One region of the Burkholderia mycopellens genome, then DNA from elsewhere that is predicted to be linked to it. Evidence: riboswitches for the same ligand, from Rfam matches in the RefSeq annotation. Region 1 holds a riboswitch; the other holds the start of a gene.
The links. Region 1 has a riboswitch for ZMP and ZTP ahead of glyA (serine hydroxymethyltransferase). Riboswitches for the same ligand answer to the same signal wherever they lie in the genome.
Positions count from the first base shown of each region.

Region 2: another riboswitch for ZMP and ZTP. It lies ahead of ACPTTC_RS07685 (aminodeoxychorismate synthase component I); the one in region 1 lies ahead of glyA (serine hydroxymethyltransferase).

Region 1 is NZ_OZ183802.1:893,306-900,798, forward strand. Features, by position in the region: gene tolA (cell envelope integrity protein TolA) at 1-383, opposite strand, end outside; gene tolR (protein TolR) at 380-829, opposite strand; gene tolQ (protein TolQ) at 840-1,517, opposite strand; gene ybgC (tol-pal system-associated acyl-CoA thioesterase) at 1,648-2,133, opposite strand; gene ACPTTC_RS04190 (SDR family oxidoreductase) at 2,242-2,988, opposite strand; ZMP/ZTP riboswitch at 3,170-3,270, shown strand; gene glyA (serine hydroxymethyltransferase) at 3,408-4,655, shown strand; gene nrdR (transcriptional regulator NrdR) at 4,662-5,141, shown strand; gene ACPTTC_RS04205 (GspH/FimT family pseudopilin) at 5,295-5,858, shown strand; gene ACPTTC_RS04210 (type IV pilus modification PilV family protein) at 5,855-6,265, shown strand; gene ACPTTC_RS04215 (PilW family protein) at 6,249-7,088, shown strand; gene ACPTTC_RS04220 (hypothetical protein) at 7,292-7,493, shown strand, end outside.
Region 2 is NZ_OZ183802.1:1,640,485-1,647,977, forward strand. Features, by position in the region: gene ACPTTC_RS07670 (hypothetical protein) at 1-420, shown strand; one part of gene ACPTTC_RS07675 (IS3 family transposase) at 724-1,015, shown strand; AL1L pseudoknot at 1,005-1,121, shown strand; one part of gene ACPTTC_RS07675 (IS3 family transposase) at 1,015-1,961, shown strand; gene ACPTTC_RS07680 (LysR substrate-binding domain-containing protein) at 1,986-2,558, shown strand; gene ACPTTC_RS07685 (aminodeoxychorismate synthase component I) at 2,598-3,737, opposite strand; ZMP/ZTP riboswitch at 3,975-4,059, opposite strand; gene glmS (glutamine--fructose-6-phosphate transaminase (isomerizing)) at 4,398-6,215, opposite strand; gene ACPTTC_RS07695 (hypothetical protein) at 6,264-7,352, opposite strand.

The sequences.
Region 1 (7,493 bases):
TCCTCTTCCTGCTGGGCCTTCAGTTGCTGCGCGCGGCGCTGCTGTTCGAGCAGCGCTTCACGCGCGGCGGCTTCCTGCTGCCGCTTCTTCTGCTGCAGCGCGATGTCGGCCTGCTCGTCGCGCACCGGGGGAGCGGGCGGCGCGACCTTCACGGGCGGTGCCGGTGTGACAACGGGCCGCGGCGCGGGGACATCGGGCACCTCGGTCCACAGCTCGGCTTCGGCGCCCGCCGGGGTGCTGTTCTGCCACTGCACGCCGTGATAGAGGAACAGCGCGAGCAGCACGTGCATCAGCGCGGCGAGCGCGAATGCGCGCCAGGTGCCCCGCTCGCGGGGAGGTCGAGGCGGGTAGGCGGAGCTGCGCGTGGATTGCTGCCGGTTCATTGCGATTTGACGAGGAGGCCGACGCGCTTGACGCCGCGCGCCTTCAGATCGGACATCACGGTCATGACTGCATCGTACTGCACGGTCTTGTCGGCCGCGATCACGACCGGCTGGTCGGGATGGTCGGCCTGCCGGGCCGAAATGAAGCTGTCGAGCTCGGCCTTCGTCATCGTGTCTTCCTGGGTCGCGCCCGAGTCGCCCTTGTACTTGACGCTCATCGTGCGATCGGCCTTGATGTTGACGACGACGGGCGGCGTCTGCTCCTGCGGCGCGGCGTTGCCGACGGTCGGCAGGTTGATGATCGACGGGGCGACGAGCGGTGCGGTGACCATGAAGATCACGAGCAGCACCAGCATCACGTCGATGTACGGCACGACGTTGATGTCGGCCATTGCGCGGCGCGAGCGGCCGCCGCGCATGCTGGATCGGATGGGACTTCCTGCCATGGCGCGCTCCTTACTGGGCCTGACGCTGCAGGATGTTCGAGAACTCTTCGATGAAGGTCTCGAAACGGATCGCGAGGCGGTCGATGTCGTGCGCGTAGCGGTTGTACGCGACCACCGCCGGAATCGCGGCGAACAGGCCGATCGCGGTGGCGACGAGCGCCTCGGCGATGCCCGGGGCGACGTTCGCGAGCGTGGCCTGCTGCACGTTCGCGAGGCCGCGGAACGAGTTCATGATCCCCCAGACCGTGCCGAACAGACCGATGTACGGGCTGACCGAGCCGACCGATGCGAGGAACGCGAGGTTCGCCTCAAGTACATCCATTTCACGCTGGAACGACGCGCGCATCGCACGGCGTGCACCGTCGAGCACGAGGCCCGGATCGCTGATGCGCTTTTCCTTCGCCTTCAGGAACTCGCGCATGCCCGATTCGAAGATCCGCTCGAGCGCGCCGATCGTGTGGCGGTTGTTGGCGGCGCTCTGGTACAGCGCCTGCAGGTCGCCGCCCGACCAGAAATCCTTCTCGAAGCGTTCGGTCTGCGCGCGTGCGCGGCGGATCGCAAACCACTTGCGGAAGATGAAGGTCCACGACATCAGCGACAGCAGCAGCAGCAGCCCCATCACGGCCTGGGCCAGCACGCTCGCGTTGAGGACGAGGGAAATGATCGACAGGTCTTGAGAAGTGTTCATAGAGGTTTGAGTAACGTCCCTTCGGGGCGTCCGGTATGCGTGCGGCGCGGCGCGCCGGCCATGCCTGACGCCGAACCTTGCTTAGTATCGAATCAGAAAGGCAAGTTCATGGGCTTTGTCTAAACGGGGCTCAGGCGAGCTTCGTTGACAATACAGTCTGCCCGGTTTCGATGACGGGCCCGCGCTGCAGCGCGTCGAGCACGACCGGCGGGATGGCCGCGGGCCGGATGCCGGTACGGTCGACGCAGCCGAGACGGATGTGTCCGGCCACGAGCAGCGTGTTCCCGCACCAGGCTTCCTGTGTGAATTCCACCGATGCGCGGCCGATGCGTCCGGGCTGGCTCGTGATCGCCAGTGTGTCGTCGAGTCGCGCCGGTGCGCGGTAGTCGAGCGACGTGCTGCGGACGACGAAGATCGCGTCGGCATTGTCGGCGAGCTGACGCTGGTCGATGCCGCATGCGCGCAGCCACTCGGTGCGGGCGCGTTCGAAGAACTTCAGGTAGTTGGCATAGAAGACGATGCCGCCTGCGTCGGTATCCTCGTAGTACACGCGCACCGGCCAGATGAAGCCGGAGGGCGCTTCCGGCGAGCGGGTAGGCTGGGTCATGGCGCGCATTCTACCGGAAGGCGGAAGCCGGATTCGTAACGGTTTCGTAACGGAATGTAGTACGGCGTAGCATGCCGCGGGCCGGCCGGAGGCGGGCCCGCGGCTGCATGCGACGGCTCAGCCACGATGAATCGCGAGGCCGGCCGGTGCCTGGGCGACCGGCATCATCTCGATCGTGTTGATATTCACGTGCGCCGGGCGCGTCGCGATCCAGTAGATCGTGTCGGCGATGTCCTCGGCCGTGAGCGGCTGGACGTTCTGGTAGACGTTCGCCGCCTTCGCGTCGTCGCCGCGGAAGCGGACGTTCGAGAATTCTGTGCCGCCGCACAGGCCCGGCTCGATGTCGGTCACGCGCAACGGCGTACCGATCAGGTCGGCGCGCAGGTTCAGGCTGAATTGTCGGACAAAAGCCTTGGTCGCGCCGTATACGTTTCCGCCCGGATACGGATAGGTGCCGGCGACCGAGCCGAGATTGAAGATATGGCCGCGGCCCCGCGCGATCATGCCGGGCAGTAGCGCGTGCGTGACCGTGACGAGGCCCGTGCAGTTCGTGTCGATCATCGTGTGCCATTCGTCGAGGCTGGCCTTTTGGGCCGGCTCGACACCGAGCGCGAGGCCGGCGTTGTTGACGAGCACGTCGAGTGCTGCGAATTCGGCTGGAAGGGCGGCCGGCACGGCCTCGACGGCCGCGCGGTCGCGGACGTCGAGCTCGAGCGGCAGAAGGGAATCGCCGAGTTCGGCGGCGAGCGCATCGAGACGATCCTTGCGGCGCGCGGTCGCGACGACGCGGTGGCCTCCGTTGACGAAGGCACGGGCGATGGCGGCGCCGAAGCCGGCGGACGCGCCTGTGACGAACACGATCATTGCTGCTCCTGGTCGATGACAAAATAGCGGGTAAGTATCCCGCAAGCCTACTGAGATTGCCGCACCGCGGCAAGGCGGCAAAGCGTTCCCGCACGGGCGCGCAGAGTCTGGCCCCAATGGCTTCCGGCGCACCGCCGGGCGGTTGCCTATTCATGACGCATCCAATACACTAACGCGCTCATCACCCCTGCGTGACTGGCGATAGAACCCTTCGGGTTCAAGGTGGAGCATCCCACCGTGAAGCGCGGGGCGCCGTTCTTGCCGTTCGCCTGGGCAGCCGTTGTGCGCCGTCGCGTGCATTGCCGGTGGCTGTCCTGCCTCGCGTCATACGGATTCCTCCGCCACGTCGAGCTGGTCCCGCCAGCAGCGCACCGTACTCGGCCGCTCCGGTCAACCTGTACACACTTAACGGAAACCGTATGTTTGACAGAGCCCAAAGCACCATTGCGAACGTCGATCCCGAAATCTTTGCCGCGATCGAGCAGGAAAACCGCCGCCAGGAAGATCACATCGAGCTGATCGCGTCGGAAAACTACACGAGCCCGGCGGTGATGGCCGCGCAGGGTTCGCAACTCACGAACAAGTACGCGGAAGGGTATCCGGGCAAGCGTTACTACGGCGGCTGCGAATACGTCGATGTGGTCGAGCAGCTGGCGATCGATCGTGTGAAGCAGCTGTTCGGCGCGGAAGCCGCGAACGTGCAGCCGAACTCGGGTTCGCAGGCGAACCAGGGCGTGTTCTTCGCGATGCTCAAGCCGGGCGACACGATCATGGGCATGAGCCTCGCGCACGGCGGCCACCTGACGCACGGCTCGCCGGTGAACATGTCGGGCAAGTGGTTCAACGTGGTGAGCTACGGCCTGAACGAAAACGAAGACATCGACTACGAAGCAGCCGAGAAGCTGGCGCAGGAACACAAGCCGAAGCTGATCGTCGCGGGCGCGTCGGCGTTCTCGCTGAAGATCGATTTCGAACGCCTGGCGAAGATCGCGAAGTCGGTCGGCGCATACCTGATGGTCGACATGGCGCACTACGCCGGCCTGATCGCGGCAGGCGTGTATCCGAACCCGGTGCCGCACGCCGACTTCGTGACGACGACCACGCACAAGAGCCTGCGTGGCCCGCGCGGCGGCGTGATCCTGATGAAGGCGGAGTACGAGAAGCCGATCAATTCGGCGATCTTCCCGGGGATCCAGGGCGGCCCGCTGATGCACGTGATCGCGGGGAAGGCGGTGGCGTTCAAGGAAGCGCTGTCGCCGGAGTTCAAGGCGTACCAGGAGAAGGTGGTCGAGAACGCACGGGTGCTGGCCGAAACGCTGGTGAAGCGGGGGCTGCGGATCGTGTCGGGCCGTACGGAAAGCCACGTGATGCTGGTGGACCTGCGTGCGAAGCACATCACGGGCAAGGCAGCGGAAGCGGCACTGGGCGCGGCGCACATCACGGTGAACAAGAACGCGATCCCGAACGATCCGGAAAAGCCGTTCGTGACGAGCGGTATTCGTCTGGGCTCGCCCGCGATGACGACGCGCGGCTTCGGTCCGGCGGAAGCGGAACAGGTGGGCAACCTGATCGCGGACGTGCTGGACAACCCGGAAGATGCAGCGACGATCGAGCGCGTGCGTGCGCAGGTTGCCGAGCTGACCAAGCGTTTCCCGGTCTATCGCTGATCGACGATGCGCTGCCCGTTCTGCCGGCATGACGACACGCAGGTCGTGGATTCCCGCGTGTCCGAAGATGGCGCCGCGATCCGGCGGCGCCGTCGCTGCTCGGCTTGCGACAAGCGCTTCACGACGTACGAGCGGGTCGAGTTGTCCCTGCCGTTCGTCGTGAAGAAGGATGGCAGCCGCACGGAATTCGACCGCCGCAAGATCGTCGCCAGCATGCAACTCGCGCTGCGCAAGCGGCCCGTTGCTGCCGACGCGATCGACGCGGCGGTCGCCCGCATCGAATATCAACTGCTCGCGACAGGCGAGCGCGAAGTGCGTAGCGAGAAGCTCGGCGAACTCGTGATGAACGAGTTGCGCGGCCTCGATACGATCGCTTATGTCCGTTTCGCATCGGTGTATCGCCGGTTCGAGGACGTTTCCGAATTTGCCGACGTGATCGAAGAGTTCCGTCGCGCCTCTCCCGCCAAGACTCCGCGTAAGCGCTGACGCGCTGCGTCCGTTCATCGTCTTCTCCGTTGGGTCAGTTCGCGCCGATTGTGTCGGTCGCGATCGCATGCCGCCAGTCGGCCATTCGGCAAATGGTGCGCGTCCGCACGCGTCGCTACAGTCGTCGCATCACCTTGGCGAAGGACGACTGCGATGGGACTGCACGCTCCCCCCCTGAAAAATCTGTTGCGACGCTCGAGCGGGTTCACGCTCGCCGAGCTGATGGTCGCCATCTCGCTGGCGGCCGGGCTGGCGCTCCATGCGGCGCCCGCATTCGACCAGTGGCGCATGCGTGAGCGTGTGGACGCACGCTCGCGTGCGTTGCTCGGTGCGCTGTCGTTTGCACGTACCGAGGCGGCGCGTCTTGGCGTGCGCGTTACGCTGTGCCGGGCCGGGAGCGGCAGCACCTGTCTGCGCGCCGGCGAGCGGTGCGGTTCGGCCGAATGGTCGTGCGACTGGATCGTCAGCGGGCAGGTCGACGGGCGGTCGCGCGTGCTGAGGCGCTATCCGCGCGATGCCGACGTGGCCGTCGCGGGTGCCGCGCACGATCTCGCGTTCGCGCCGCCGGCCGGTCAGGCAATCGGTGGTATCCGGCGCTTCGAATTGCGTCCGCGACGCGACTTGCCGGGCGGTGACGACGCGCATGTATCGCGTTGCGTGCGGATTGCGGCCGGCGGTCGGGCACGGGTTGTCGCCGGCCGCTGCGACGCGGCGTGAGCGCCATGCGCAACGCCATGCGCGGCACGTCGCTGATCGAAGCGATGCTGGCCATCGCGCTGCTCGCGACCGTGATGCTGGCCGTGGCGGGCAGCCAGCTTGCGATGGCGCGTGCGCAGCGCGCGACGATCTGGCGCGAACGCGCGCTGTGGATGGCCGATGCGCGTATCGAGCGCTTGCGCGTGGCCGCGCAGGCCGACGATGGCCTCGCGGCGCGGGCCGCGGCGACGCTGCCCGGCGGCGCGATGTTGCGCGGTGACGGGCCGGGTGGCGTCCGCTACGCGGTTGTCGGCTGGCGCGGCGGCAATGCGGCTACCGGGCCGCGATGCGACGCGGCGGGCAGGTCGGTGCAACCGCCATCGTGCGTCCGGATTCCGTATCGGGAGGCTGATGCCGATGCACGCTGATCGCCGCATGCGTGCGCATACGCTGCTTGAAGTGCTGATTGCGATGACCGTCGGTCTGCTCGTGCTTGCGGCGGCCGGTGCGCTGTACCACGCGCAGCGCGTCGCACAGCGGCGCGCGGACGACGGGTTCCGGATGCGCGACGCGGCCGGCACCGCACTGTTGCTGATTGGCCAGGAGATCCAGATGGCAGGATTCCGGCCGCTCGATGCGGAAGCGATGTCGTCGTTGCCGCCGGTGTTCGGCTGTTCGATGGCGCGCGTGAGGGGCGATGGCGCACAGGTCCGGTGCGAGCCCGTGCGCGCTGCGTCGGACGCGCTGCTGATCCGCTACGTCGGCGATGCCGTGTCGACGTGGCCCACCGTCAGCGGCCAGGTGTCGGATTGCCTCGGGCAGGGTGTCGGCGTGCCCGGCGAACGTGCGCCGGTGGAGAACCGCTTCGATGTGCACACCAGTCCGTCGACGGGCGAGCCTGAGCTGTATTGCGAAGGAAACGGCCGTCCGGGTACGCCGCAGCCGGCCGTGTCGGGAATCGATCAGTTGCGGTTGCGCTATCTTCGCCACGGCGGCACGCAGTTTGTCGATGCCGATGCACTGCGCGGTGACGACTGGCGCGATGTCGTGGCCGTGCATGTCTGCGTGCGGGCGCGCGGCGAACTGGCGGGCGAGCCGGTGCGGCATGTCGATTGCGACGGCCGCACTGCCGTTGCGCAAGACGGCCGTGCGCGTCTGACGCTCGATCGCATCGTCGCGCTGAGGAATGCCGTGCGCGCATTCGACGGTACATCGCGCGATGCGATCGATGAACGCGAGGTGCTGCGATGAGCGGAGCGGGGCAGTATGCGCGGGAGGGGTCGCGATGCGCCGCGACACGCAACAGGCATGAGCGAAGCGAAACAAGCGGTGACGTTCTTCGGCAGGCTGCAGGTGCGAAAGTCCTGATGGCGAGCCGGCAAGCGCCGCACATACGATCGCGGTCAGCCGTCCGCGCTCGGCGTCGCGCAGCGGGCCTTGCATTGCCCGCGGTGATCGCGGTTGGCGCGGCGGTAGCGGCACTGACAGGCACGTGGTTCGAAGCCGCACTGACGGAATCGCGCCGCACGCGCGCGTTGTCCGACCGGCTGGTCGCATTCCACGCGGCCGATGCCGCGCTTGCTGCGTGTACCGCGCGATTGCGCCGGGGCTCGGCGGTCTACGTGAGCGAAGGCGCGTCGCACGCGGAGCCCGACG
Region 2 (7,493 bases), 750 kb from region 1:
ATGAACGAACGGGCAACAGAGTTGCTGATCGAACTCGCTCAGCATGTCGTCGAACAGATGCGAGTTCATTTTCCTGGGTGGAACGAGGCCTACGTTCGCCTGGAAGCACCGAGCGATTCGCAATTTGGAGGAAGGGCTTCCTATCGCAGTGGCACTTGCGTCGAGCTGATTGCTTCCACGGTTCACAAAGAATTTTTTGCAGGCGTACTTCGCATTCTTCCCGACCTCCGCAATGCATTGGAAAATAACGGCCGCAAGTTTTGCGTCGGGCTATTCAGGGTGAATTCGCACCTCCAGTATCAAATGGACTACGAGTGGAACGATCCTGCACGCTGGAATATTACGAAGCTCAACGGTAGGTCTGGGCTCCCCGACGGACTGGACGGTCTCCCTCCGTTGCCGGTGATTCCCCGGGAATAGAGCATCGCCGGTTGCCCGTTGATTTTCGCAACTCTCAGCGTCACTACGTCTGGCTTTGTATGGGATGGCCTGGACGCACCTTGTTCGTCGTCAACTCCTCGTGCGCGTGACGCGTCTTGTCTGCAATGTTCCATATCCAACGTAGCTGACGGTGATGACCGGGGCGCCGATGCCATAGGAAATGGACATTGGCGTCCAGGCGCTGGAGGGCTCTCAAATCATCGGGTCGCTATCTATGCTTAGAAAGCGGAGTTGAATCGCACCGAATTTGGTGGAGGCTCGTATTCTTGAGAGAATCGAGCCATGAACAAGAAGGCAAACAAGTTTTCCCCGGAAGTTCGAGAGCGTGCAGTGCGCCTGGTACGCGAGCAGCGTAGCGAACACCCGTCGATGTGGGCGGCAGTCGAATCGATTGCACCGATGATCGGCTGTACGCCGCAGACGCTGCTGGATTGGGTCAAACGCGACGAGGTCGACCGTGGGGAGCGCGATGGCGTGAACACGGCCGAGCGTGAGCGTATCAAGGCGCTAGAGCGCGAGGTTAAGGAACTGCGCCGGACCAACGAGATTCTCAAGCTGGCGAGCGCGTTTTTCGCCCAGGCGGAGCTCGACCGCCGTTTCAAGTTCTGAAGACCTTCATTGATCAGCATCGCGACACCTTCGGGGTCGAGCCGATCTGCAAGGTCTTGCGGATTGCCCCGTCGGGCTACCGACGCCATGCTGCGCAGCTTCGAGATCCGTCCAAACGCTGCGCCCGCGCCAAACGTGATGAGATTCTGCAACCGGAGATCAAGCGTGTCTGGCAGGCCAACATGCAGGTCTATGGCGTACCGAAGGTCTGGATGCAGATGAACCGGGAAGGTATCGTGGTCGCACGCTGCACAGTCGGGCGGTTGATGAAGCTGCAGGGTTTTCGAGGCGCAGTTCGCGGCAAGCGAGTTCGCACAACGATTCCCGATGCGATTGCGCCACGCCCGCTGGACCGGGTCAACCGGCAGTTCAAGGCCGATCGACCGAATCAGCTCTGGGCGTCGGATTTTACGTATGTCTCGACTTGGCAAGGCTGGCTGTACGTGGCATTCGTGATCGACGTGTTTGCCCGCCGTATCGTTGGCTGGCGCGTCAGTTCGTCGATGACCACGGACTTCGTGCTGGATGCACTTGAACAGGCGCTGTACACCAGGCAACCGGGCGAGGACGGGACGTTGATTCACCACTCCGACAGAGGGTCCCAATACGTCAGCATTCGCTACAGCGAACGGCTGGCCGAGGCGGGCATCGAGCCGTCGGTTGGCAGTCGGGGCGACAGCTACGACAATGCACTGGCTGAAACGATAAATGGCCTGTACAAGACGGAACTGATTCATCGCCGCGCCCCTTGGAAAACGAGGGAATCCGTCGAACTGGCAACGCTGGAATGGGTGGCCTGGTACAACCATCATCGGCTGATGGAGCCGCTCGGCTATATCTCGCCCGCTGCGGCTGAGGCAAACTACTACAGGCAACTCAGAAATACCGCTGACGTGCCTGCATTAACTTAAACCAACCAGCCTCCACGATTCCCGGTGCGGTTCAATCAGGACCTGGCGGGTTTGCTGTCGGCGCTGCACCGTTACGATCCCGGGCTGACGATCGAGCTGCGCGTCGATCACGCACGACAGGTGCTGGACGATCTCGACAGCGGGCGTCTGGGCGCGGCGATCGTTCCACGCGTCGAAGGGCGCGGTGATGGTTATGTGGTGAAACGCGAGCGCTTCGGCTGGTACGCCGCGCCTGAATGGGACGAGACGCCCGGTAGCCCGCTGCGCCTCGTGTCGTGGCCCGCTTCCAGCGACACGCGGGCGTTGGTGCTGCGTTCGCTCGACGACGTGCCGATTCCGTGGCGTGAGGTATTCGTCGGCGAGACCGCGAGCGCGGTGTCCGCCGCCGTGTCCGCGGGACTCGGGGTGGCAGCGATGATGTGCGGAACCGCCCCCGCCGGGGCCGTTGAAGTCAGCGGCCGCTACGGCCTGCCGCGTTTGCCGGAGATGGAGGTGAGGTTGTATCCGGGCTGCGTCGACGAGCGCGTCGCGCGCGCGTTGGGCGCAGCTGCCGGGATGTGTCGCGGCAAGGTGGAGGGCGCGCACGCGTCCATCTGACCGACGCCGCGACAGGGGCGTGACGTCAGGCCGTCAGGTCTACGCGTCGTCGTGGATCTCGCCCAGTACGCGGGATTTCCACTGGCATTCGCGCCATTCGAGATCGGGCTCGGAGTCGAACACGATGCCGCCGCCGACGCCGTAGACGCCCGAGCCGTCGCGACCTAGGACGAGGGTACGGATCGCGACGTTCAACGAGAAGTCGCCGTTGGGCGCGAGCCAGCCGAGGCTGCCGCAATAGAGGCCGCGGTCGTCCACTTCGCGTTCCCGGATGCAGCGCATCGCCGCGAGCTTGGGCGCGCCGACCACCGATCCGCACGGAAAGAGCGCGCGCAGGATCTCGAGCAAGGTCGTGGTGTCGCCCACTTCCGCCTGGATCGTGGAGGTCAGGGTCCAGATTGACGGATAGCGCTCGAGGTCGAACAGGCGAGGGACGCTGACCGAACCGGTCCGCGCGATCTTCCCCAGGTCATTGCGCAGCAGGTCGACGATCATCGCGTTCTCGGCCCGGTCCTTGTCGCTCGCGAGGAGCGCGTCGGCGGCGCGCTTGTCCTGCTCCGGGTCCGCATGCCTGGGCGCCGTGCCCTTCATCGGGCGGCTGGTCAGCATGCCGTCGGCGTGCGCCACGAACAGCTCCGGCGAAATGGACAACGTGTACGAGTCGCCGTCGTCGATATAGGCCGCGTGCGACACCGGATGGTGGTGGATCAATTGCCGGTACAGCGACGCCGGGTCGCCCTCCATCTCGACGTCGACCGGCAGTGTAAAGTTGACCTGGTACACGTCGCCGTTTTCGATCTGCTGCTTGATGGCGAGGATGTGCCGCGCGTACTCCGGGAAGCGGATGCGCGGACGGGCGCTGACGATCCTGGCGGGCGCGTCGTCCGCGCGCGGTTGCCACGTCGACTCGCGAACCGCGTCCTCGAAGACCAACGCGATCAGGCGCGGCGCGCCGCCCGAGGCCGCGGTGCGCCGGTCTTTCAGCCACGCGGGGTCGAGCCATTCGCCGAGCGCATAGGACAGCTTGAGGCCGATCCAGTATCCTGCCCGCTGCGCGCGCTGGATGTCGGCGAGCGCGGCGGGCAGATCGTCGAAGGCGCTGACCGTGATCTTCCGGACGAATCCGCGCAGCTCGAGTGCCTGATCCTGGACGGCATCTTCAAAGCGGCAAATGGGCATTCGATACTCCGAGCTGCCGGGTCACGGGCTTCAGGAAACAGGAAGAGGAGGAGATCCGGGCAGGCTGTCGCAGGGGCACGGGACGCGGATCGAGGTCCGCGCGACGGCGGCGGTCGACGCTGCGCGAGGCCGCGGCGCGCGAGGAGACGGAGGCGCGTGTCGTCTGCTGTCGATAGGTGGGGCAGCAGGAGCGAAAGAAACCGGGACGCATGTTTCCTGAGCGTGAATTGTGTCGGAGAAGTCGGCCCAGGCGCGCGGCAAGATGTCAAGGTCGCGCTTCCCGATAGTGGTCTATCTATTGGCGCCAGTCACGCGACACGCGGATTCTCTCACAACCGAAGCGCGTTTTGGCATGCGCGGCCAGGCCGCGCGCGGCGTGCGGACGTTCAGGGGCAGGTGTCGACGAATGCGGGATGCCGCGCGAGCGCGTCGACCACGGCTGCCGGCGTCGGCGCGCGGGACGGCAACGCGAGATCGGGATGGGTGGCGTGCGCGTAATCGGACGCGACGACCGCGCTTAACGTCGCGATGCCGAACGCGTTCGCGCCGATCTTGCCGCTCGTGCGCGCAGCCTGCTCCAGTGTGCCGCGAAGCCGCCGAGCCGCTGGGCGCTGTAGCGCTCGATCAGCGCGGACTGGATGCGGCCGTCCGACCCTCCCCTCACTCCACCGTCACCGATTTCGCCAGATTCCTCGGCTTGTCGATATCCGCGCCGCGCAAGCACGCCGCGTGATACGCGAGCAGCTGCAACGGCACGACGTGCAGGATCGGCGACAACAGCCCGTAGTAATCCGGCATCCGCAGCACCGACACGCCTTCGCTGTTGTCGATCCGCGTATCGGCATCGGCGAACACGTAAAGCTGCCCGCCGCGCGCGCGCACTTCCTGCATGTTCGACTTCAGCTTCTCGAGCAGCGCATCGTTCGGCGCGATCGTCGCGACGGGCATCGTGTGAGTCACGAGCGCGAGCGGCCCGTGCTTCAACTCACCCGCGGGATACGCCTCCGCGTGGATATACGAAATCTCCTTCAACTTCAGCGCACCTTCAAGCGCGATCGGGTAGTGCAGCCCGCGCCCGAGAAACAGCGCATTCTCGTGCTGCGAGAATTCCGCCGCCCAGCGTTCGATCTGCGGTTCGAGCCCGAGCACATCCTCGAGCGCGCCAGGCAGACGCCGCAACTGCATCGTGTAGCGCGCGAGCTGCGCATCGTCGACGTAGCCGCGCAGTCGGCCGAGCGTGACGGCGAGAATGAACAGCGCGACGAGCTGCGTCGTGAACGCCTTGGTCGACGCGACACCGATTTCCGGGCCGGCCCGCGTCAGGAAGCGCAGGCCGGTCTGCCGCATCATCGCGCTGGTCGGCACGTTGCAGATCGCCAGCGTGTCGATATGGCCGAGCGCCTGCGCGTACTTGAGCGCGGCGAGCGTGTCGGCGGTCTCGCCGGATTGCGACACGCTCACGACCAGCGTATTCGGCATCGCGAGCGCGTCGCTGTAACGGTATTCGCTCGCGATCTCGACCTGCGCGGGCACGCGCGCGATCGTTTCGAGCCAGCGGCGCGCGGTCAGGCCGGAATAGTGACTCGTGCCGCACGCGAGAATCAGCACGTTGTCGATCTGCTCGAACGCCCGCGCGGCGTCCGGGCCGAATACGGCCGGATCGAACAGCCCCGCATCCGGGATGGTCGCGGCCACGGCCTGCGGTTGCTCGAAAATCTCCTTCTGCATGAAATGCCGGTACGGCCCGAGTTCGACCGCGGCCTGTGCGGAGGAAATGGTTTGTACCGCGCGCTCGACCGGTGCGCCGCCACGATCGAGTACGCGCACGCCGCCCGGCGTCAACTCGACGATGTCGCCTTCCTCGAGAAAGATGAAGCGGTCGGTGATGCCGGCGAGCGCGAGCGCGTCGGAGGCGAGAAAGCATTCGCCGTCCTTCACGCCGACGACGAGCGGTGAGCCGGCCTTTGCGCCGATCAACCGTTGTGGCTCGTGCTTGCTGAACACGGCGATCGCGTAGGCGCCGTGAAGCTGTGAAGTCGCTGCGCGTACGGCGGCGAGCAGGTCGCCGCGGTACTTGCTGTGGATCAGGTGCGCGACGACCTCGGTGTCGGTCTGGCCATCGAATTCGTAGTGCGCGTCGGAAAGTTGCTTGCGCAGCGTTTCGTGGTTTTCGATGATACCGTTGTGCACGAGCGCGATTTCATCGCGCGAGAAGATCGGATGGGCATTGCAGGTTGCCGGTGCGCCGTGCGTCGCCCAGCGCGTGTGCGCGATGCCGGTGCTGCCGGTCAGGCCGGCGGTGCGTACATGCGCATCGAGATCGGCAACGCGCGACACGCTGCGTTCGCGACGCGCCTGGCCGTTCACGACCGTCGCCACGCCGCATGAGTCGTAGCCGCGGTATTCGAGACGACGCAAACCTTCAATCAGAATCGGGACGATGTCCCGTTGCGCGACCGCGCCGACGATGCCACACATGACACGTCACCTCCCTGTTAGTCATCATGAGCCGCACGCACCGTTGCGTCAGCGCGATGCGGTTGCCGTTGCCGCCGCCGTCGTGAATCCGCATCGAGCGGGTATGACGGGGGCGGTCATCCGGCTTTCGAATGCCAGATAAAGCGACTCCTCCAGTACGTTCCAGTGTGCGCCGTGCCGATATGGGCCCGACCGTGCTTTCCAGCAGGCAACCGTGCCCCAATCGTTCATCTTGAGCGCGACCAGTGCGATCAAGCTCCACGGATAGTCCGTGTCGGCGAGTTGCGGCCAGCTCTTGCCGTACTTTCGCATCCACTGCGCATAGATCGTCTCGCTGGATTGTTCGGGTACCTGAATACCGGACAGGAGCGGGAGGATCTGCGCGATCTTCGCCGGATAGAAACTCGTATCGCTGACCTGCTGCGTGCTGGCGCGAAAGCCGGATTCGGCGCCGCGCCAGAAGACCTTCAGGATCGCGGATGCCAGCCGGTCGGCGCGCTGGCTCCACGGTCCCGCATGCGTGTAGTCGGCGCGTCTGACGTAGTACGCCGCGAGGGCCTGGAACGCGCTGTGTACTTCGACGTTGTCCATCAGCAATGCGACGTGCAGCGACGACGAGACCTGGTAGACGCCGGAGGACTTGTCGAGCAGCGTGTCCAGGTGCACGCCGGCGCGGTTCAGGCTGAGTTCCCACGCGGCTGGCAAGCCGTCGGGCGGCGCGAAGCGGGCGAGCAGTTCGATCCAGGTCGCCGTCATCGCGTCGTCGGTTTCCGCGCTGGCACATGCGCGGTAGCGGTCGTTCTTCGCGCAGTAGCGATCGAAGCTGCCATCCGGGCGCTGGCGCGGCAGCAACCAAGCGATCCACGCGAGTGCAGCCTGACGGGCGTCGAGTTGCGCGTCGGACGCGGCGAGCAGTGCCTTCGCCGCGAAATACGGGTCGATGCCGACGCCGTTCAGGCGCACGGTGATCGCACCGTCGGCGCGTTGATACAGGCCGTTGAGGCGGAGTTCGGCGGCGCTCGCGTGCAGCGCGAAACCGCACGCAGCGATGCAGCAGGCGACGTGCCACCGGCGACACAGCGCGACGGTGGCCGCGACGCGCGAGCGTACGGTCGGGCAAAGCGCGGGCCGGTTCATGGTCTTGGGCTCCTGCGCGGCGGTCCTGTGCAATTGTCGCCGGGCGCGGCGTTGGCCGCGTCGCACCCGGCGAGCGTGTCGACGTTGCGGCTCGGTTCACCGTGGCGCGGGTGAACCCGAGGCTGGTAACGCTATTGGCGT